DNA from 4 places in the Bordetella sp. genome. Region 4 is predicted to be linked to each of the others. Evidence: predicted binding sites of a transcription regulator. Region 4 holds the regulator's gene; each other region holds the start of a gene.
The links. The regulator sigma-54, encoded in region 4, starts transcription at its own class of promoters, with help from an activator protein. The targets are predictions, from matches to a motif close to TGGCANGNAANCTGCTTT.
Positions count from the first base shown of each region.

Region 1: glnA (type I glutamate--ammonia ligase) is a predicted target of sigma-54. The motif match lies at 4,095-4,112, and genes of this name have one in related genera.
Region 2: ACO1P8_RS10105 (TorF family putative porin) is a predicted target of sigma-54. The motif match lies at 2,081-2,098, and genes of this name have one in related genera.
Region 3: ACO1P8_RS01510 (CmpA/NrtA family ABC transporter substrate-binding protein) is a predicted target of sigma-54. The motif match lies at 2,332-2,349, and genes of this name have one in related genera.

Region 1 covers NZ_JBMQQZ010000079.1:85,241-90,946, reverse strand. Annotated here, with positions in the region: gene ACO1P8_RS16090 (LysR family transcriptional regulator) at 1-18, shown strand, start outside; gene ntrC (nitrogen regulation protein NR(I)) at 19-1,491, opposite strand; gene glnL (nitrogen regulation protein NR(II)) at 1,488-2,549, opposite strand; gene glnA (type I glutamate--ammonia ligase) at 2,627-4,039, opposite strand; gene hemW (radical SAM family heme chaperone HemW) at 4,223-5,434, opposite strand; gene rdgB (RdgB/HAM1 family non-canonical purine NTP pyrophosphatase) at 5,449-5,706, opposite strand, start outside.
Region 2 covers NZ_JBMQQZ010000050.1:8,553-14,258, forward strand. Annotated here, with positions in the region: gene ACO1P8_RS10090 (peptidoglycan DD-metalloendopeptidase family protein) at 1-258, shown strand, start outside; gene ACO1P8_RS10095 (3'-5' exonuclease) at 261-1,040, shown strand; gene ACO1P8_RS10100 (hypothetical protein) at 1,207-1,824, shown strand; gene ACO1P8_RS10105 (TorF family putative porin) at 2,256-3,008, shown strand; gene rlmD (23S rRNA (uracil(1939)-C(5))-methyltransferase RlmD) at 3,204-4,631, shown strand; gene argH (argininosuccinate lyase) at 4,616-5,706, opposite strand, start outside.
Region 3 covers NZ_JBMQQZ010000003.1:58,766-64,471, reverse strand. Annotated here, with positions in the region: gene ACO1P8_RS01520 (3'-5' exonuclease) at 1-1,276, opposite strand, end outside; gene ACO1P8_RS01515 (ANTAR domain-containing response regulator) at 1,465-2,043, opposite strand; gene ACO1P8_RS01510 (CmpA/NrtA family ABC transporter substrate-binding protein) at 2,569-3,789, shown strand; gene ntrB (nitrate ABC transporter permease) at 3,800-4,624, shown strand; gene ACO1P8_RS01500 (ABC transporter ATP-binding protein) at 4,629-5,519, shown strand; partial or broken gene ACO1P8_RS01495 (NAD(P)/FAD-dependent oxidoreductase) at 5,552-5,706, shown strand, end outside.
Region 4 covers NZ_JBMQQZ010000091.1:49,566-55,271, reverse strand. Annotated here, with positions in the region: gene ACO1P8_RS20050 (sigma-54 interaction domain-containing protein) at 1-689, shown strand, start outside; gene ACO1P8_RS20045 (PRC-barrel domain-containing protein) at 709-1,161, opposite strand; gene ACO1P8_RS20040 (RNA polymerase factor sigma-54) at 1,446-2,924, shown strand; gene ACO1P8_RS20035 (hypothetical protein) at 2,989-3,321, opposite strand; gene ACO1P8_RS20030 (hypothetical protein) at 3,487-3,855, shown strand; gene ACO1P8_RS20025 (phospholipase D-like domain-containing protein) at 3,919-5,379, opposite strand; gene ACO1P8_RS20020 (hypothetical protein) at 5,469-5,706, opposite strand, start outside.

The DNA.
Region 1 (5,706 bases), on a different contig from region 4:
GACGTGCCGGCGGCCTGACTATTCGTCTTCCATCCCCAGGTCGCGCAGCTTGCGTGTGATGGTGTTGCGGCCGATTCCCAGCCGCGAAGCCGCCTCGACCCGGCGCCCGCGACTGGCCTGCAGTGCCGTTTGCAGCAGGATCTTTTCGAACTGCCGTGTCAGCGTGGCCATGATCGCCGGCTCGCCGCGATCCAGGCGATGCTGCGCATCCCGCAAGAGGAATTCCTGCCAGTTCTGCTGGGAAGCATCGGCCACGGCCGCGGCGGCCGGCGCCGCCGTCGCGCCGCGCGCGGCAGTCTGCGGCAACGACGACTGCTGCTCCATCGCGCGGATTTCCGGCGGCAGGTCGGCGCGTTCGATGGTCTGGCCCGGGGCCATGACGGTCAGCCAGTGGCAGAAGTTCTCCAGCTGCCGCACGTTGCCGGGAAAATCGAAGCGTGTCAGCACGGCCAGGGCTTCCGGCGTCAGGCGCTTGGCCGACACCCCCAGCTGCCGCGCGCTCTGCGTCAGAAAATGCTGCGCCAGCGCGGGGATATCCTCCACCCGCTCGCGCAAAGGCGGCAGGCGCAGGCGAATAACGTTCAGGCGATGAAACAAGTCCTCGCGGAACAACCCCTGCTCCACGCGCTGCTCCAGCGGCTGGTGCGTCGCTGCGACGATGCGCACGTCCACCCGCACGGGCTGGGCACCGCCCACGCGATAGAACGTGCCCTCGGCCAGCACGCGCAACAGGCGCGTCTGCAGTTCGATCGGCATATCGCCGATCTCGTCCAGGAATAACGTGCCCCCATGGGCTTCCTCGAAGCGGCCGCGCCGCAGCGTATTGGCGCCCGTGAAGGCGCCGCGCTCATGGCCGAACAGTTCCGCTTCCAGCAGGTCGCGCGGGATCGCGGCGGCATTCAGCGCCACGAAGGGGCCCTTGGCCCGCGCGCCATGGCCGTGCAGCGCACGCGCCACCAATTCCTTGCCGGTGCCGGATTCCCCGGTGATCAGCACCGTTACCTTGGACTGCGCCAGGCGGCCGATGGCCCGGAAGATTTCCTGCATGGCCGGCGAGGCCGACTGCGTCATCATCCAGCGCTCGCCCTGCTCGTCCTGGCCCGCCATGGGACCGCCGTCCTGGCCGTCGGCCGACTCCTGCGCGGCGCGCTGGATCAGCGACACCGCCTCGTTGACGTCGAAAGGCTTGGCCAGGTAATCGAAGGCCCCGCCCTGGAACGCCGATACGGTACTGTCCAGGTCGGCGAACGCCGTCATCACGATGACCGGCAGCGCGGGGTGGCCTTCCTTGATCTGCCGCAGCAGGTCCAGCCCGCTGCCGCCGGGCATGCGGATATCCGATACGAGCGCCGCAGGCTCGTCCCCTTCCAGCGCGCTGAGCACGTCGTTGGCCTGCGAAAAGCTGCGGGTGTTTATACCCGCGCGCGCCAGGGCCTTTTCCAGTACCCAGCGTATCGCCTGGTCATCGTCTACGATCCAAACAGGTTTCATGCGTGTTCCATCGGCAGGACCAGGCGGAATTCCGTATGCCTGGGTCGGGATTCGAATTCGATGATGCCGCCGTGTTGCTGCACGAAGTCCTGGGCCAGGCTCAGTCCCAGGCCCGTGCCGCCGGGGCGCGCGGTGACGAGCGGATGGAAAATACGGTCGCGGATATGTTCCGGTACCCCGGGACCGTTGTCGATAATCGAAAGGACCGCGGCCAGCCGATGCTGCCGATGCGCCAGCATAACGCGCCGTGCCACGCGCGTGCGCAGCGTGATCTGGGGCGCCGGCGCATCGTCGCCCGCGGATTGGATGGACAGCTCCTGCGCGGCGTTGCGCGCTACGTTCAGCACGGCCTGCATCAGCCGCGCCGCGTCGCCCTGCAAATCGGGCATGGACGCGTCATAGTCGCGCACGATGGCCAGTCCGTCGCGGAACTCGGCCTGGATCAACGCGCTGACGCGTTCGCAGATTTCGTGGATATTCACGGGACGGGCGTGCAACGGCACGCGTTGCGGCCCGATAAGGCGGTCGACCAGCGCCTGCAGGCGGTCGGCCTCCGAAATAATCACCTGGGTATATTCCGCCAGCGACGGGTCGGGCAATTCGCCCTCCAGCAACTGGGCGGCGCCGCGCAGGCCGCCGAGGGGATTCTTGACTTCGTGCGCCAGGTTGCGCAGCAACTGCCGGTGGGTCTCGATCTCGTCGACCAGGCGGTGATTGCGATCGGCGGCCACGCGCAGCTCGATCTCGCGCGCCTCGATCAGCACGGGCCAGGCCTGCCCCATCAGGGCCACCGTGGTCACCACCACGCTGACGGAATCGCCACCGCGCCGCAGCGAGGTGACCTGGCGAACGTCGGCAACGTTGCCGGCCTTCGCCTGGTCGATCGAAGACTGCATGGCCTCGCGGTCGTCGAACAGGCCGGCGGCCTGCTGTCCGCCCAACTGGCGGCGCGAGCGGCCGAACATATCCTCGGCGGCCGCATTGGCATATTCGACGCACCCCTGCTCGTTCACCAGCAGTACCGATGTCGCAAGCAGTTCGAAGGCTTCTACATTCATCTTCATCACCCGGGGCGGCATACAGGCGGACCGGCGCCCCGGTCCGCCCCTGCGTGCACCGGGAAATCAGCCGGCAATCACAGGCTGTAGTACATGTCGAACTCGACAGGATGCGTCGTCATGCGCAGACGCTGCACTTCCTGCTCTTTCAGCGCCAGATAGCCGTCCAGCATATCGTCGGTGAAGACACCGCCGCGCGTCAGGAACTCGCGATCCTTGTCCAGCGCTTCCAGGGCCTGATCTAGCGACGAGCAGACGGTCGGGATCTTGGCATCCTCTTCCGGCGGCAGGTCGTACAGGTTCTTGTCGGCCGGATCGCCCGGGTGGATCTTGTTCTGCACGCCGTCCAGGCCGGCCATCATCAGGGCCGAGAAAGCCAGGTACGGGTTGGCCAGGGGATCCGGGAAGCGCGTTTCGATACGGCGGCCCTTGGGATTGCCGACGTAGGGAATGCGGATCGAGGCCGAACGGTTGCGGGCCGAGTAGGCCAGCTTGACCGGCGCTTCGAAGTGCGGAACCAGGCGCTTGTAGGAGTTCGTGCCGGGGTTGGTGATCGCGTTCAGCGCGCGGGCATGCTTGATGATGCCGCCGATGTAGTACAGCGCGAACTCCGACAGGCCGGCATAGCCGTTGCCGGCGAACAGGTTCTGGCCGTCCTTCCAGATCGACTGGTGCACGTGCATGCCGGAACCGTTGTCGCCGACGACGGGCTTGGGCATGAAGGTGGCAGTCTTGCCATAGGCATGGGCCACGTTATGCACGACGTACTTCAGGACCTGGTTCCAGTCGGCGCGCTGCACCAGCGTGCTGAACTTGGTACCGATTTCCAGCTGGCCGGGAGCCGCGACTTCATGGTGGTGCACTTCGACCGGCACGCCCTGCTGCTCCAGCAGCAGGCACATTTCCGAACGCATGTCCTGGAAGGAATCGACCGGGGGCACGGGGAAGTAGCCGCCCTTGACCAGCGGACGATGACCCAGGTTGCCGCCTTCGAATTCGGTGCCGGTGGACCACGGGGCCTCTTCCGACTTGATCTTGACGAAGGTGCCGGACATGTCGGTGTTCCACGTCACGCCGTCGAAAACGAAGAATTCGGGCTCGGGACCGAAGTAGGCGGTGTCGCCGATGCCGGAAGACTTCAGGTAGGCTTCGGCGCGCTTGGCCAGCGAGCGCGGATCGCGCGAATAGCCCTTCATGTCGGAGGGTTCGACGACGTCGCAGGTCAGGATCAGCGTCGTTTCTTCCATGAACGGATCGATGCGCGCGGTGGTGGCGTCCGGGATCAGCAGCATGTCGGACGCCTCGATACCCTTCCAGCCCGGGATCGAAGAACCGTCGAAAGCATGGCCGCTTTCGAACTTGTCCTCGTCAATCACGTGCGACGGCACCGAGACGTGATGCTCGCGGCCGGCGGTATCGGTAAAACGGAAGTCGACGAACTTGACTTCCGCGTCGGCAATCTGTTTCAGGACTTCTTTAGGGCTTGCCATGTCATCTCCGTTTGATAAAGGGTCGAGCGCTGCAACTCGACTGGCACTCAGCTAAAAAGCAACAACCATGCCATCTTTTACCCTGGGAATCCCGAGGGTGATCCGGCGTACCGCCGGGGCGATGGGTCAATATTGCACCAATATGGTGCCCATCATGGGGCATATAGGCGCCGATTTGGTGCATCAGTTCAAAAACAGTGCTTGAAGGTCGTTAAGGAACGCCCAACCATGAGGCGTTGCCTTCAGCCGCGTCGGGTCCGCATCCAGCAGGCCCTTGCGGACGGCCGCCTCCAGTTGGTGCGCGATCGCTGCCAGCGACAGGCCGGTGCGTTCGCCGAAATGGCTGGTGGGCACGCCCTCCTTCAGGCGCAGCACATTGAGCATGAACTCGAAGGGAAGCTCGTCCCTGCCGACCTCGCGCGTCTCGGCGATGTGCGAACCGTCGCGTGCCATCGCCGCCGCCATCCAGCGTTCCGGGTGGCGCGTGCGCGCCTCACGCAGGATACGGTCGTGGAACGACAGCTTGCCGTGCGCGCCCGGGCCGATGCCCAGGTAGTCGCCGAATTCCCAGTAGTTCAGGTTGTGGCGGCAGCGGGCGCCGGGGCGCGCATAGGCAGAGACCTCATAGCGCTCCAGGCCCGCCCCGGCCGCCAGGGCTTCCACGGCGTCCTGCATGGCGGCCGCCGTATCGTCGTCGGGCAGGTTGCCCGGCGGATACTTGGCGAAGACCGTATTCGGCTCCAGCGTCAGGTGGTACAGCGACAGATGTTCCGTGCCGTACGACAGCGCTTCCCGCACATCCGCTTCGCAATCCCGCGGCGATTGTCCCGGCAGCGCGAACATCAGGTCCAGGTTGATCCGGGACACGGCGGACTGCGCCATGTCGATGGCGCGCCGCGCCTGGTCGGCGTTGTGGATGCGCCCCAGCGCCCGCAGTTGCGCGTCATCGAAGCTCTGGACGCCCAGCGACAGCCGGTTCACGCCGCTGGCCGCATAGTCGCGGAAACGGCCGGACTCCGCGGTACCGGGGTTGGCCTCCATGGTGATTTCAGCGTCCGGCCACAGGTTCAGATAGGCCCGCAGCATGGCCAGCAATTCGTCCAGGCCGGCGGCCGACAACAGGCTGGGGGTGCCGCCGCCGATGAAGACGGAAATCACCTGGCGGCCCCAGATCCCCGGCAAGGCCTGTTCGAGATCGGCGCGCAAGGCGTCCAGATAGGCGCGTTCCGGGATTTCGCCCTCGGCCGCATGCGAATTGAAATCGCAATAGGGACATTTGCGCACGCACCAGGGCACGTGGACGTAGACGGACAAGGGCGGCAGGCTGGTCAGCCCGGACGCGCCGCGCGCGGCGGGCGCCGCGGCGGCCGGGCGGATGGGAATGGTAATGGGCATGCGGTGTTGCGCGTTCAGCGGGTGGCGCGGTGCAGCTTGGCCAGCAGTTCGCGCAGGGCCTGCGCGCGGTGGCTGATGGCATTTTTGTCGGCGGGAGCCAGTTCTGCGGCCGTCTTGCCCAGATCGGGCAGATAGAAATAAGGATCGTAGCCGAAACCGTGATCGCCGCGCGGCGTATCGGCGATTTCGCCAAGCCAGACGCCCTCGCCCAACAGCGGCCGGGGATCGTCCGCCGCCCGCACCAGCGCCAGGACGGCGATATAACAGGCGCG
Region 2 (5,706 bases), on a different contig from region 4:
GCGGCGGACGGCAAGGTCATGTACAGCGGCAATGGCGTGCGCGGCCTGGGCAACCTGATCATCGTGCAGCACACCAACGGCTTCATCACCGCCTATGCGCACAACCGCGCTTTGCTGGTCAAGAGCGGGGCGGAAGTGAAAAAGGGCGCGAAGATCGCGGAAATCGGCCAGACCGATGCGACGTCGCCGCGGCTGCACTTCGAGGTCCGGCGGCAGGGCACGCCGGTCGATCCGCTGCAATATCTGCCCCCGCGCTGATCATGACCCCCACCCTGGTCTTCGATCTGGAAACCCTGCCCGACGTGGCGGGCCTGCGCCGGCTGAACGGGTGGGGTGCCGACCTGTCCGACAGCGAGGTCGCCGAACGCGCCTTCGCCGCCCGGCGCGAAGCCACCGGCGGCGATTTCCTGCCGCTGCACCTGCATCGCGTGGCGGTGATCGGCTGCGTGTTTCGCGACGACCAGGGTTTCCGGGTAAAGACGCTGGGCAATCCCGACGATCCCGAACCCGCCTTGCTGGCGGGCTTTTTCAAGACAATCGAGCGCTATACGCCCAAGCTGGTCAGCTGGAACGGCTCGGGCTTCGACCTGCCGGTATTGCATTACCGCAGCCTGATCCATGGCGTGACCGCGCCACGCTATTGGGACCTGGGCGAAGATGATCGGGAATTCAAGTACAACAACTACATTGGCCGCTACCACACCCGCCACATCGACCTGATGGACGTGCTGGCGAAGTACAACGGTCGCGCCAATGCGCCGCTGGACCAGCTGGCCAAGCTGTGCGGGTTTCCCGGTAAGCTGGGCATGGACGGCGGCAAGGTCTGGGACGCCTGGAACCAGGGCAAGGCCGACGAAGTCCGCGCCTATTGCGAAACGGATGTGGTCAACACATGGCTGGTGTATTGCCGCTGGCGTTTCCTGCGTGGCGAACTGGACGCGGCCTCTTATCAAGAGGAAATCGACCTGGTGCGCGAAACGCTGGCCGCCAGTCCGGCGCCGCACTGGAAGGAATACCTGGCCGCGTGGGACCAGGATTGACCGTACCCGGCCGCCTGGCGCCGGGATCCGCGCCGCCGGAATGTTGAAAGCCCGGCGCTTCGCGGCCGCGCAATCGACTGAAACAGGCAGGGCCCGTCGCGAAACCGGCGCGTAATCGGCCCCCCCTGACAATGGTCTCGCACTCTCACCCCACAGGAGACCTTACATGTCCCGATTCGCCATTCGCCCCATCGTTGCCAGCCTGACCGTCGCCCTTGCGGCCGGGACGTTCGCCGGGGCCGTTTCGGCCGCGCCGGACGCCTCTGCCGCCGCCCCATCCGGGACGGCCCACGCGGGCAGGGATGCGGGCGGCCACCGTTTCCATCACATGCAGGAAATGCGCGACGCCATCTGGCTGCCCGGCGTCGGCCCCATCGGCAAGAAGGAGATCGCGGCCCTGAAGCTGGACGCCAACCAGCAGTCCCTGTTGAGCGCCGCCCAGCAGGCGCAGCAGGCTTTCCACCAATCCATGCGGGAGAATGCCCGGACCCGCCGCACGACGCTGGACGAGCAGTTGAAGGCCGGCAAGCTGGATCCCCACGCGCTGGCCGACGCCCAGAGCCAGGCCAGGCAGCAAATGCAGTCCCAGGGCGACCAGGTCCGGCTGAAATGGCTGGCCGTGTGGGATGGTCTGAACGACGGCCAACGCCAGCAGGTCACCCAGTTCGTCAAGGAGCGCCAGGCACGAATGCAGGAACGCATGCAGGAGCATCGCAAGGACGGCCGTCCCGGCATGGGCCGCGGCCCCGCTCCGGCTCCGGAGGCTCCCGCTACAGCGAGCTGATGCACCTTCAGCGCGCGCCGGACCGGCCGCGCTGACGCTCCCACGGCGCCCCCTGGCGCCTTACGCCCGGATTCGTCATTGCCATGTGACGGACCCGGGCGTTTTGTTTGCGCCCCACTCCGGGGCCTGTCGGTGCAGTGCGCACCTCGCCCAGGCACCGCGATGGTGCGGCCCGTCAGGTCCCGCTCCCTGCGAGGGGCCGCATTCGTGCGGGCTGCTTCATGACTGATTACTTATTCTCCATGGTGTGAAAACTTGGCACGGATTTCGCTTTTAAGCGGATGAAGCCGGGGAGGTGCGGTTATCCGCCATGCGAATGACGGATTGCCGCGGCGGCTTCGAAACCTGTCATTTCCTGCTGCGCCATGACCGGCGGCTTCGGCCGCCGGCCATGTCCACATACACGCACCATAGACATCAGGATCCTTGCCATGAAGAAGACGTTGCGCGCAGTCCCCCTTGTTCTTGCCACGTGTTTCGCCGCCGCCGCCCACGCCGACCCGACCGATCTGGGCGGTGGATTTTCCCTCAGCGGCAATGGCACCATCACCAATGACTACCGCTTCCGTGGCTACTCGCAGACCGATTTCCGGCCCGCGGCGCAGTTGGGATTGGATTTGACGCACTCATCCGGTTTCTACCTGGGCAATTGGAACTCGAATGTCTCCAGCACGCTATACACCGAGGGCAATCTGGAAATGGACTTCTACGGCGGTTGGCGCGGCGAGGTCTACAAAGGCTTCGGCATCGACGTCGGCGTGCTGCACTATTACTACCCCGGTTCGAACTCGCCCAAGGGCGGCAACTACAACAACACCGATCTCTATATCGCCGGCACCTATGGCAACTATTCCTTGAAGTACTCGTACACCCCCAGCGATTTCTTCAGCACGCCGAATTCCAAAGGTACCTGGTACCTGGACGGATCGGCGACCTTCGATCTGGGCGACGGCTGGGGCCTGGTCGGCCACGTCGGCTACCAGAAGCTGAAGAACCAGGTGGATACCAATGGCGACGACCTGGGCCACTACGTGGACTACAAGCTGGGCGTCACCAAGGACATCAAGGGCTGGGTCTTCGGCCTTGCCGCCGTCGGGGCCTCCAAGGACAACTGGTACAACACGAAGTACGACCATCCCGCCGGCCGGCTGGGCCTGGTGGCGTCGATTTCGCGCACTTTCTGAAGCGGCCGTATCGCTTCCGCATGACCGTTTTACCGGGCCCGGCCGGATACCCACCGCCACGTCGCGGTACCGCCGATCCCGGCTCATCCATACCAAAAGCGGCTTGACCGCGCTCCCAAGGGGAACGTCCGCCATCCGGCGGACGTTTTTTTTCCAGAACTTCTACAATGCCGGGCTGTTCTCTCGAGATTGCCGATGGCTGAAGTTCTGAATATCGAATCCCTGGACCTGGAAGCCAGGGGGATTGCCCGCCGCGAGGGCAAGGTGGTTTTCGTCGAAGGCGCGTTGCCCGGCGAACGCGTGGCGGCCGACATCGTGCGGCGCAAGCCGTCCTATGAAATCGCCCGCACCGTCGAGGTATTGCGGCCATCGTCGCAGCGTGTGCAGCCCCGCTGCGCGCATTTCGGCGTATGCGGCGGCTGTGCGATGCAACACCTGGAGCCCGCCGCGCAGGTGGCGATCAAGCAGCGCTCGTTGGAAGACACCTTCTGGCACGTGGGCAAGCTGCGCCCCCAGCGCATCCTGCCGCCGCTGCACGGGCCGACCTGGGGCTACCGCTTCCGCGCCCGGCTTTCCGTGCGCGTGGTGCCGAAGAAAGGCGGCGTGCTGGTGGGCTTTCACGAGCGCAAGAGCAGCTATGTCGCCGATATGCGCGAATGCCACGTCCTGCCGCCGCACGTTGCCCGGCTGTTGCTGCCGCTGCGGGCGATGATCGGCGCCATGTCGGCGCCGGACCGCTTGCCGCAGATCGAGGTGGCGGTGGGCGATGCCGCCACGGTGCTGGTCCTGCGCCATCTGTTGCCGCTGACGCAGGACGATATCGGCATCCTGCGCGCCTTCGCCGCGGATAACGGCGTCCAATGGTGGTTGCAGCCCAAGGGGCCGGACACCTGTCACCCGCTGGAACGCGAACATGCCGAAACGCTGGCCTACACCTTGCCGGAATTCGGCCTGCGCATGCCGTTCAAGCCGACCGATTTCACGCAGGTGAATCACGCCATCAATCGCACGCTGGTCTCCCGTGCCTTGTCCCTGCTGGAAGCGCGAGCGGACGAGCGCGTGGCCGATCTGTTCTGCGGGCTGGGCAATTTCACGCTGCCGCTGGCGACGCGCGCGCGCGAAGTCGTGGGCGTCGAAGGGAGCAAAGCGCTGACCGACCGCGCGCACGAGGCGGCCACGCGCAACGGGCTGGGCGAACGCGCCTCGTTCGCCACGCTGAATCTGTTCGAGGTCGATGTGGACTGGCTGCGCGGCCTTGGCTACTTCGATCGCATGCTGATCGATCCGCCGCGCGAGGGCGCGCAGGCCGTCGCACAGGCGCTGGCCCTGCTGTCAGCCGCGGAGCGGCCGCGCCGCATCGTTTACGTGTCGTGCAATCCCGCCACGCTGGCGCGCGACGCCGCCATCCTGGTGCACGAAGGCGGCTACGAGCTGCTGAGCGGGGGCGTGATCAACATGTTTCCGCATACCGGGCACGTGGAGTCGATTGCCGTCTTCGAATCCGGGAATGCCGCCGCCATCGCAGAGGCGCAGCGCCAGGCGGCCGAAAAGCGGCGCGAAGCGATGGAGCGGGCCGCCGCCTCGCCTGGCGGCGAGGCCGGCGCGTCTCAGGCCGAGGTCTGATCCAATATCCGCTGGGCTTCCTCGCGCACGCGGGCGGGCGCCGTGCCACCGATATGGCCGCGCGCCGCCACCGAGCCTTCCAGCGTCAATACCTGATGTACGTCATCCCCAATGGATGGGTGATAGGCCTTCAATTCGTCCAGCGTCAGGTCGGCGAGGTCGCAACCGCGCTGTTCGCAATCGCGCACGGCGTGCGCGACGACTTCGTGGGCGTCGCGGAACGGCAGGCCGCGCTTGACCAGATAGTCCGCCAGGTCGGTCGCGGTGGCGTAGCCCTGCAGGGCGGCGGCACGCATGTTGTCGGCCTTGACCTTGATCCCGCCCACCATGTCGGCGAAGATGGTCAGCGTGTCGCGCACCGTGTCCGCAGTGTCGAACAGGCCTTCCTTGTCTTCCTGGTTGTCTTTGTTGTAGGCCAGCGGCTGGCCTTTCATCAGCGTCAGCAGGGCCACCAGGTGGCCGTTGACGCGGCCGGTCTTGCCTCGGGCCAGTTCCGGCACATCGGGGTTTTTCTTCTGCGGCATGATGGAGCTGCCCGTGCAGAAGCGGTCCGCCAGATCGATGAAGCCGACGCGCGGGCTCATCCACAGGACCAGCTCTTCCGACAGGCGCGACACGTGCGTCATGACCAGCGCCGCGGCGGCGCAGAACTCGATGGCGAAGTCCCGATCGGATACCGCGTCCAGGGAATTCCGGCACACACCCTCGAACCCCAGCGTCGCGGCCACACGTTCGCGGTCGATGGGAAAGCTGGTGCCGGCCAAGGCGGCGGCGCCCAGCGGCAGCCGGTTCACGCGGCGGCGGCAATCCTGCAGCCGTTCGGCGTCGCGGCCGAACATTTCGGCATAGGCCAGCAGATGGTGGCCGAAAGTGACGGGCTGGGCCACTTGCAGGTGCGTGAAGCCCGGCATGATGGTGTCGGCATGTTCCGCGGCGACCGTGGCCAGCGCGCGGCGCAATTGGCGCAGCAGATCCAGCGTGAGGTCGATTTCCCCGCGCAGCCACAGGCGGATATCCGTGGCGACCTGATCATTGCGCGACCGGCCGGTGTGCAGCCGCTTGCCGGCATCGCCCA
Region 3 (5,706 bases), on a different contig from region 4:
ACGCGGAACGCACCGCCTCGAGCTTATCCAATGCGATGGCGAGCATGCCGCGAAGGAACAGGATTTCCTCGCGCAGCAGATAGCTTGTCATACTGCCGGTCCGGTAGCCGATATTGGCCTGCATCAGCGCGTTCTCGATCTCCACGGACTGGTGCCTTTCCCGCAGCAGGATCGCGCAGCCATCCAGCGGCTTTTTCCTGGACTGCCACGCCTGTACGGCCTGCACCACCCGGTTCGCGCATTCGCTCGCCTGAGCATCGGGATAGGTCAGCAACTCGATATCGGTACGCGAAGAAAGCGCGGAGTCGACGGGTTTATTCTTCAGCTCGCGCATCGCATAGGCCAGGTGCGGGCCATGGCGGTAGGTCAGCGTCAACGGGAAGCGCGCGGCGTATGCGAAGCGCTGCATCAGGAATTGCGCGTCGGCGCCGACCTGGGTATGAATGACCTGGTCCCGGTCGCCGGCACCCACGAAATAGACGTCGGCCCGCCGATACAGCGCTTCCAGGACACTGAAGGAAGCTTCATTCAGGTCGTGCAGCTCATCCGCCGTTACCAGGGCGACGTCCGGCAGGTGCGCCGAGGATTCCGGTTCTTCCCGCAGCATCTTCGCCAGGTCATAGGTGGCGTCGAACGGACCGCGAAAGCTCACCTCATCGAATACACCCCGCCGCAGCTTTTCGTATTCCAGCGACCATAGATAAGTCGTCAGCGTTACGCCCAGATCCTCGGCAACGAACTCCAGGCCCAGCGTATCGTCGACGCTTTCGAATGCCATCCTGGCCTTCAGCCGCAGCAATGCATCGAGAAACTGGCTTACCGCTACGTTATGCGTCCGAATATCGAGCGAGGCCTCCAGGTCCTGATAGGCCACGCTGACGTTCTCCAGCGCCTCCAGCGCGATCTCTCGCAGTTGCCGGCTCGAAGGGCGCTGCGGCGGTACGGCATCCTCGATCCCTTTCAACACGTCGTGCGCCAGATCCTCCATGGTCGTCACCCAGATACGCGAGGCGATGCCGGAAGCAATGCCGACCTCGATCAACCGTGCACGCATCACGTCCCGCGCCTCGGGCGTGAACGTAAGCGCCAGGATGCGCTCCGGCGCAAGCCCGCGCGCGAGGGCTTCGCCTATGCGAAGCGCCAAAGTAGTGGTCTTGGCCGCCCCCGCATTGGCTTCGATAAGGGTGACTCGATGACGCGACAACTGGATATCGCACTGCTCTCGCGTGGGTACGAAACGTTGGGGAACGAACAATGAAGTTGCAGGCTGGCTCATCGCGATATCGTCAATTTTCGTCTGGCCGGGACGCAGGGCTGCGGGCACCCTGTCATCGATGACCATGGATCTTGCGGGAGCCTATTGAATCGCAGTCCGTCTGCAAAGGACAAGCGATTTCCCGGTTTCCGCCACGCGGGGCGGGCGGTCCCGGCCTGGAAAGCAGGCCCGCGGACGATACGCGGGCGTCAGCCCTTCAGCCAGCCGGCGGCTTCCACCATGGCGCGGGCCACCTCGCCGATGCGCTGCTGGCTTTTCATGGCATGGTCGCGCAACATGCGGTAGGCCTCGTCCTCCGAGACGCCGCGCAGCGACATCAGCAGGCCCTTGGCCTTGTCGACCCACTGCCGCTCGGCCAGGCGCTGGCGCGCCTCGGTCAGCTCTTCGCGACGCGCGCGATCGACGGCGTAGCGCTCGATGGCGACGTCGAGCAGGCTGCGGATGCGGGACGCCGGCACCTCGCCGACGACATACGCGGCCACCCCGGCCTGCAAGGCGGCGCGCATGGCCTGGCGGTCGTTGCTTTCGGTGAACATGACGACGGGGCGGTCGCCGTGCGCGCTGGCCACGCAGACCCCTTCCAGCGTGTCGCGCGACGGCGCATCGGCATCGATCAGCACCACGTCCGGCGCATGGCGGGCAATCAGGGCGGACAGATCGGCGGCCGGCATGACCTCCGCGACGATGCTAACGCCCCCTTGTTCCAGGGTGCTCCGCAGCTCCGCCACGCGTCCTTCGCCGTCCTTGATCAACATCACCCTAAGCATGTGCCCTCCGCACGCCACGTCCTTGTGCAATGCAAGATGCATGCCATTCCGGACACCGGCCCTGCCCCGCAATAGCCGCCGTCCGGTCAATGCGGCAGGCGCGTGCACCATACCCGGACCGCGCGCACCGTCATGGCGCACAACGCCGCCGCGCCGCACCATCAGGCCGCACGCCCGGGGGTGCCGGTTGGGGCAGCGCCGGCCCGAAAAGCGGCAATCCTCTTCGATTACCCCGCCAACCCGTTGATTATTAATCCCATTTTTTTGCTGTCCGGACGACATTGAATTTGGCATAGGTATTGCTTCTGAACCACGGACGGCCAACGAGGGCCGTCATACGCCGCCAAGCGGCGACCGGAACAACGACGTTCCGCACGCGCAGGGATAGCCCTGCGCGTGCGGAACGTTTTTTTTTGGCCGGCCGCGAGCAAGACCTCTTTCTGGGACGATCGAATGAAGCTCAAGACTTTTCCGCAGCATCCGACCCTCGCCGCCGCGCCGGCCGATTTCCAACGGCGCCGCGTCATGAGATGGGCGACCCGGACGCTGGCCGGTGCCAGCATCCTCGGCGTGGTCGATCCGCGCGTACGTGCCGGCGCCTGGGCAGCGGGCACCGACACGCCGGAAAAGACCGAGGTGAAGATCGGCTTTATTCCGCTGACCGATTGTTCGTCCGTGGTAATGGCCTCGGTGCTGGGCCTGGACAAGAAACACGGCGTGAAATTCGTGCTGTCCAAGGAAGCCTCGTGGGCCGGCGTACGGGACAAGCTGATCAACGGTGAACTCGATCTGGCGCATGTCCTGTACGGACTGATCTATGGGGTGCACCTGGGGATAGGCGGGCCGAAGAAAGACATGGCCGTACTGATGGGGATCAATCAGAACGGGCAGGCCATTTCCTTGTCGCAGCAGTTGAAGGACGCCGGCGTCACCGACGGTGCGGCGCTGGCGCGCCTGATGGCCGAGAAAAAGCGCGAGTTCACCTTCGCCCAAACCTTCCCCACCGGCACGCACGCGATGTGGCTGTACTACTGGCTGGCGGCCAACGGCATCAATCCCATGCGCGACGCCAAGGTCATCACCGTACCGCCGCCCCAGATGGTCGCCAATATGCGCATCGGCAACATGGACGGCTTCTGCGTGGGCGAGCCCTGGAATGCCCGCGCCATCCTGGACAAGGTGGGATTCACGGCGGTCACGACGCAGCAGATCTGGCCCGACCATCCCGAGAAAGTCCTCGGCGGCACGGCGGAATTCGCCACCCGTTACCCCAATACGGCCCGTGCCGCGACGGCCGCCGTACTGGAGGCCGGCAAGTGGATCGATGCGTCGCCGGAGAACCGCCGCAAGACGGCCGAAACCGTGGCGGCCAAGTCGTACATCAACACCGACAAGGCCGTGATCGTCGACCGCATGCTGGGCCGCTACGAGAACGGTCTGGGCAAGACCTGGGACGACGAGCACCCCATGCGCTTCTACGGCGATGGCGCGGTCAATTTCCCCTATCTGAGCGACGGCATGTGGTTCCTTACCCAGCACAAGCGCTGGGGCCTGCTGAAGGAACATCCGGACTACCTGGCGGTCGCCACGCAGATCAACCGCATCGATATCTATAAGCAGGCCGCCGCCATCGTCGGCGCGCCGCTGCCGCCGAAAGAAATGCGCGCGTCCACGCTGATCGACGGCGTGGCGTGGGACGGCAGCAACCCGGCGGCGTATGCCGACGGCTTCAAGATCAAGACCTGAGGACTTCGCCATGGACCGCTCCCTTTCCCTATCCGGCGCACGCCCTTCCTGGCCGTGGCGCGAATACTTCGAGGGCACGTTGCGCGCCGTCGTCGGCCCGGCCGCCGGCTTCGCCGTCTTTGTGCTGGTGTGGCAGACCATTGCCCTGCTGGTGCCCGCCATCCCCACGCCCGCCAGGACCTGGGACGAGGCGGTCGTGCTGTTCGCCCACCCCTTCTACGACAACGGTCCGAACGACCAGGGCATAGGCTGGAACGTGCTCGCCTCGTTGGCGCGCGTGGCGGCGGGCTTCGGGCTGGCGGCGCTGATCGGCATTCCGCTGGGCTTTGCCATCGGCCGCTTCAAGGCCTTGAACGCGATGGTGTCGCCCATCGTCAGCCTGCTGCGCCCGGTCTCCCCGCTGGCCTGGCTTCCCCTGGGGCTGCTGCTGTTCAAGGCGGCCAATCCGGCGGCGATCTGGACCATCCTGATCTGTTCGATATGGCCGATGATCCTGAACACCGCAGCCGGCGTGCAACGCGTGCCGCAGGACTACCTGAATGTGGCCCGCGTGCTGGACCTGTCCGAATGGAAGGTCATGACGCGCGTGCTGCTGCCGGCCGCGCTGCCGCACGTGCTGACCGGCGTGCGGCTGTCCATCGGCACCGCATGGCTGGTCATCGTCGCGGCCGAGATGCTGACTGGCGGCACCGGCATCGGCTTCTGGCTATGGGACGAGTGGAACAACCTGAAGGTCGAACACATCGTGATCGCGATATTCGTGATCGGCATAGTCGGGCTGACACTCGACGTGCTGCTGATGCAACTGGCCAAACGCTACACCTACGAGGAGTAAGGCGATGGAAAAGTTCGTACGCATCGAAAGCGTGGGCCAGGTCTTCGACACGCGCAAGGGGCCGTTCGTCGCGCTGCGCGATATCGACCTGACCGTCGCCCAAGGCGAATTCATCACCCTCATCGGCCATTCCGGCTGTGGCAAGTCCACGCTGCTGAACCTGGTGGCGGGACTGACCCGGCCCACCTCCGGCGTGCTGCTGTGCGCGGAGAAGGAAATCACCGGGCCTGGCCCGGAACGCGCCGTCGTGTTCCAGAACCATTCCCTGCTGCCTTGGCTGAGCTGCTTCCAGAATGTGCACCTGGCCGTCGAACGGGTGTTCGGGACGCAGGAAAGCAAGGCCCGCCTGGCGGAGCGCGCGCATGCCGCGCTGGAGCTCGTGGGACTGGGCCACGCGCAGGCCAAGCTGCCACGCGAGATATCCGGCGGCATGAAGCAGCGCGTCGGCATCGCCCGCGCCCTGGCGATCGAGCCCAAGGTGCTGTTGATGGACGAACCTTTCGGTGCCCTGGACGCCTTGACGCGTGCCCATCTGCAGGACGAATTGCTGAAGATCGTCGCCAAGACGCGCACCACGACGATGATGGTGACCCACGACGTGGACGAAGCCGTGCTGCTGTCCGACCGCGTCGTCATGCTGACCAACGGCCCGGCGGCCACCATCGGCCAGATCCAGGAGGTCCCCCTGCCGCGCCCGCGCGACCGCGTCGCGCTGGCGGAAGACCCCCGCTACCTGGCCTGCCGCGCCGCGGTGGTGGATTTCCTGCACCGCCGCTACGGGAACCCGGCCCAATCCGGCTCGCGCGCCGGTACCGCCGCGCCTGCGCCCGCCGCCGCGGCGCCCTTCGTCCATGCCGCGCAGCTGGAACCGGCACGGGCGCGGAACGCCGCCTGACACGCCGGCACGCGGGCTTCCCGGAGACAGACATGGAAAAGCAGAAGCTGGTCGTGGTCGGCAACGGAATGGCGGGAACGCGCACGCTGGAAGAACTTCTGGCGCTCGACCCCGGCCTGTACGACATCACGGTATTCGGCGCGGAGCCCCATCCCAACTACAACCGCATCCTGTTGTCTCCGGTGCT
Region 4 (5,706 bases):
ACATCGGCTACTTCGAGCATGCCAGCGGCGGCACCCTGTTCCTGGACGAAGTCACGGAGATGCCGCTGGACATGCAGGTACAACTGCTGCGCGTCCTGGAAACCGGCACTTTTCATCGCGTCGGCGGACTCCACCCGGTTCGGGTAAACGTCCGCATCGTGGCCGCCACCAACCGGGACCCATACACGGCCGTCAACGAGGGCCGCTTCCGCGAGGACCTGCTCTACCGGCTGGCCGTGGTGCCGCTGCGCGTGCCGCCCCTGCGGGAAAGGCTGGAAGACGTGCCTTACCTGGCACAGCGTTTCCTGGACAGCTTCAACGCGGCCGAGGGAACCAACAAAGTCTTCTCCAAGCGTGCATCCGACGCCCTGCTGGCATACGACTGGCCGGGAAACGTCAGGGAATTGAAGAATACTATCCATCGCGCCTACATTCTGGCCGATAACGTGGTCGAGATCGCCGCGCCGGCGCTGTCACGGCGACAGTCCAAGGCGCAGGTTGCCCATGGCACGTTGAAGATGTCCGTGGGAACCTCGCTGCTGCAGGCACAAAGGGAATTGATCCTGGCGACACTGGCTCATCACCAGGGCGACAAGCGCCTGACCGCCCGCACGCTGGGTATCAGCCTTAAGACGCTGTACAACCGGCTTGGCACCTACGACGGATCCGCGACCTCGCACTCCGGGTAATCCCGGACTCGCGGCAAAGTCACGACCAATACGGGGGCTGCCCATAGTACTCGTGGACCCCCGCAGCCCAGGCGGGGTCAGCCATGCGCGGCCAATTGTCCTTGTCGAAGCCGGCGGCGTTGCGCAGACGCTCCAGGTCGATATCCAGCAGAAAGCATTTGCGGTCGGTGTCCAGCGTCAACGCGCTCCACGGCACCGCGAACAGCTTGTCGCCGATCCCCATGACACCGCCTCGTGCCAGCACGGCATAAGCGATGCGGCCGCTGCCGACGTCGATCATGATGTCCTGCAAAACGCCCAACTTTTCGCCGGACAGGTTCAGGACGTCGTTCCCCTCCAGCGTGGCCGCCGCCATGACTTCCGGCCCGGGGCCGGCGCCGGATTTCTTTGCCGACCCGACGATCCGCGTCTCGGCCGGCGAGCCGGCGGCGGCAATGTGCCCGGGTTCGACGGTATCTCGGCCATGCTCCATATCGACCTCCTGGGAATGACGCCGCCGCCGCGATCCTGGAGGCGTCTGGCAGTTATTACATGAGCTGGTAAATCCGTCCGGCAAAGTCGGGGGCTTGGCGGCATCCAGCGATCCACCTATCCCTACGCCAGCATGCGGCGTGCCTTGAAAAGCCAATAAATACGCGGGCTTGCCAGGGGTCCGTCAGGTCGCACGGGGTCGACTGAAAATTGGCATGCACCTTGCTTATGTTTGTCTTGAATGGGATGGGCGTTTTCATCCCTGCAGTCAGACGGAGACAGCAATTGGCACATCAAGCCACGTACGAACTCAGGGCGCGTCAGCAGACCAGCCTGACGCCGCGGCTCCAGCAGTCGGTAAAACTGCTGCAGATGTCCGCGCTGGAATTTACCCGCGAAATCGAGCAAGCACTTGCGACAAACCCGTTCCTCGAGGAAGGCGAGGACGATAACGCACCGGCCGACTCCGGCGTGGCGAGCACGCCGGCCACGGATACGGCGCTCCACGAAAATTTGGCCGGCGCGTCCGATATGCAGAATCCCGCTCTGACGGAAGCTCCGCCGGAAGTCGTGGTCGAGCTACCCGAGCTGCCGGACATTCAATCGGAGTATTCCGGCGATTACCCCGCGGCCCGCGCTTCGGGCGATGGCGACAGCGACGTCGGCCAGTGGGCCCGCAGCACCGAAGACCTGCGCGACCGGCTATGCAGCGAACTGTGCAGCTACCGACTGGCGCCACGCGATCGCCTGATGGCCGAGTACATCATCGAGGGGCTGGACGAAGAAGGCTATCTGCGAACCGACCTGACCGAACTCGCCGGGGACGGGGTATTCGATCCCCCACCCGAGCCCGAGGAATGGGAGGTCGCCCTTAAGTTGGTTCAGCAGCTCGACACGCCCGGCCTGGGGGCACGCAACCTCGCGGAATGCCTGAAGCTGCAACTCGTCGCGATGGACGAGACAACGCCCGCGCGCGATCTGGCAATCCACATCGTCGAACACGAACTGGAACGCCTGGGCAAGCACGATTTTTCCGGCCTGGTCCGCGCGTGCCAATGCAGCGACGACGCGATGCGCGAAGCGTGCTCGCTGATACGACGCCTGGACCCTCGCCCCGGACTGCGTTATTCACAAGCCGATTCCAGCTATGTGGTGCCCGATGTCGTCGTACAGAAGTTCAACAACCAATGGATCGTCACACCCAACCGTGCGGCGATGCCCCGCGCACGCCTGCATCGGGCCTACGCCGATCTGTTCCGCAATGCACGCTATAGCGACCGTTCGCCGATGGCACAAGAGCTGCAGGAAGCACGCTGGCTGATCCGCAACGTCGAACAACGCTACAGCACCATACAGCGCGTGGCGGAAGCGATCGTTCTGCGCCAGCAAACGTTCTTCGAGTACGGAGAGATCGCCCTGCGTCCGTTGATGCTGCGCGAGATCGCCGATGAATTGGAAATCCACGAGTCCACCGTATCCCGCGCGACGAGCAATAAATACATGGCCACGCCACGCGGCATTTTCGAATTCAAGCACTTCTTCTCCCGCGAACTTTATACGGACACGGGGGGAAGCTGCTCGGCCGCCGCCGTGCGGGCGTTGATCAAGGAAATGATTGACGGCGAAGATGCATCCACGCCCCTATCCGATGTCGACCTTGCGCAACTGCTCGGCCAGCAAGGCGTGGTGGTGGCGCGTCGCACCGTATCGAAGTACCGTGGACAGCTGAAGTACCCGCCCGCCGACATGCGCCGGCAGTACTGACCGCGAAGGCATATCGAAAAGGGGCGCCGCGGCGCCCCTTCGTCATTCCGCGCGGCGAAGGTCCTTACCGCTTGCCCGTATCCGTATAAGGCGCGCCGCCGCCCTTCGTTGGCGAGACGTTGGTGTTCTTCATATCCGAGGGCATGCGCGGTTCCTTTTCCTTTCGCAGGTCGCTGCCGGAACTATCCCGCGTAACCGGCGCGGTGCCGGCAGGATGGCTCGCATACGGCGCGGGCGCAGGCGTGCCCGGCGGTACCTTGTCATTCCTTGGCGGCGTGGCGGTAGAGTCGTTCGGCGTGGTGGAAGGCGTGGTAGGTGCATTCTGCTGCGCCAACGCGGCACCGGACCCGCAAGCCGCGGCGAGAATCAACATGGAGGTGAGACGACTGAACTTCATTCCGATCTCCTTTCGTGTGACGAGTTGGGACTACGCACACAGCAAGGGCTATGCCTATCGACGCATGGTTGGGGAATATTGCGCTCGGGTACGCAGCTTGCTCGAAGAACCAGCCCGTCGAGGGCCAGGTCAATCGGCCTGTAGACGACAACGAGGAGTAGCGTCATGAGCATCATCAAACTTTCTCTGAGTGCCATCGCATTGAGTATCCCGGCGGTGACTTTCACCGCGCATGCTCAGACCCAGGCGCCGATGACCAACAAGGAAATCGATGCGCAGTATCGCGCCGACCAGAAGAAATGCGATGGCATGAAGGGCGACGAAAAAGACGTTTGCCAAAAAGAAGCCAAGGCCACGCGCGATAGCGCCAAGGCCGACGCGAAGCAAGCCAAGGAACAGGCCGAAGCGCGACACGATGCAACCAAGGAAAAGCGCGAAGCGGCATATGACGTCGCGAAGGCGAAATGCGACACCCTGTCCGGCAACGCCAAGGATGCCTGCATGGCCGATGCCAAAACGCGCTACGGAAAGTAGCCCCTCTGATTGCGAACCGGCCGGCACGCGCCGGCTGTTCCCGGTCCCGGGAGACGGGCCGTATCAGAGCCAGCGCTCGAACATCCGACCAAAGGACTCCATGAGTCTTTCCTTGATGCCCCGGTCCGACCAGTATTGGGCATCGATTCGCTGGCCCCGAGCTACATCCTCGTCAAACAAGGTTTCCATTTGCCGGGCGAAGCGCGGTCCGATCACGACGGCGTTCAACTCATAGTTCAGCGCGAAACTACGCCAGTCCATATTGCTCGAGCCTACGGTGGACCATACTCCGTCGATCACCGCGGTCTTCGCGTGCAGAAACGCGTCGCGACGCTCGTAGATCTTCACACCTGCTTCCAGCAACTCCGAGTAATGCGAGCGGCCGGCATGGAACACGAGAGAAGAATCGCTGAAGCCCGGCAGCACCAGCACCACGTCCACATTGCGCCTGGCCGCGTCCGCCAAGGCCTGGACGAAGGCAGGATCCGGCACGAAGTACGCCATGGTGATGTGTATCGATCGCTGCGCGCTTTGTATGGCCGACATGAAAGTCAGATACAGCGTATAGCCGTCGCGGTCTCCCGGGCGATTGGCGACGATGCGCACGAAAAGATCTCCCATCCCCTGATTTACCGGATAGAACTCTCTTGGGTCCAATGGCGGACCGTGCTGGGCCTGCCAGCCTTCCTGCATCACCCGTTCAATCTCGGCCACGGCCGGACCCTGCACCCGGATCTGCGTGTCGCGCCATGGAGCCTCCTTGGGATCCGGGGGCTGGGCCGAATCCGACGAGCTGCCGCGCAGGATCGATGCCGATGACCCACCCGATGCGGATGACTCATATACAGAACTGATATTGATTCCGCCGAGAAAGCCCGTCTTGCCATCGACAACCAACAGTTTCCGATGATCGCGGTTATTCGGAGACCATCCCGCGCGTGCCTCGGCAGGGTTCACCGGATTGAACACCACTACCTGTATCCCCTCCTCGCGCAGACGGTCGAAGAAAGCCTTCGGCGTATGCAAGGTCCCCACGCCATCGACCATGAGCGCGACAGGGACGCCCTGTTTTCTCTTCGCGATCAGTGCGTCCGCAAACTTCTGTCCCGCGTCGTCGTCGTCGAAAATATAGCTTTCCATATGCACATACTGGCGAGCGCCCCGGATGGCCTCCAGCATGGCGTGGTAGGTCGTGGGGCCGTCGGAGAACAGATCGACACGATTGCCGGCCTCCAGAGGCGCTCCGCTGATGGCCTCTTCGACTTGCAGGTGACGCAATAGGAAACCCGCGGTGGCGGAGTCCATGTCGTCGGCGCTGAAGCGTGGGCCGGACGCCGGCTGACCGGGCGTATCGAGCTTCTTGACAATATCCTGGCTGCGTTGATAACTCAGCCAGCCGGAATCGGTTGCGATGCGTATCTGGCTGCGCGGCAATGTGCCATCCGTAGCGTCGGGCACGGTGGCACAGGCCGCGAGCAGGCAGGCAAATGCCGCGAGCCAACAGGCCCGCCATAAGCGTTTCATTGTTTCTTCTTGGCTGGAGGAAGGGGCGGCCGCCTTTTACTTCTTGTGGACGTGGGACAACCGCGGGTTAATGGCACGATTGCCTGTGGCTACCTTTCGCGCTCTCCTTTTGTGGCGGAGGGTTCGGCCTGCCGGTTGCCGACGCCGCGTTCGGAGTCTTCCTTGCGGGGAAAGCCGAAGTCGCGTGTTTCATACTTGCCCTGGTCATAGTCGCCCTTATAGCCGCCCTGGTCGCCCTTCTGGAAACCGCGGTCCTGCGCCGCTTTGTCCCACTCCTGCTGTTTGTCCAACTCGTGCGACACGCGTGCCGGCCCTTCCCTGTTCTTG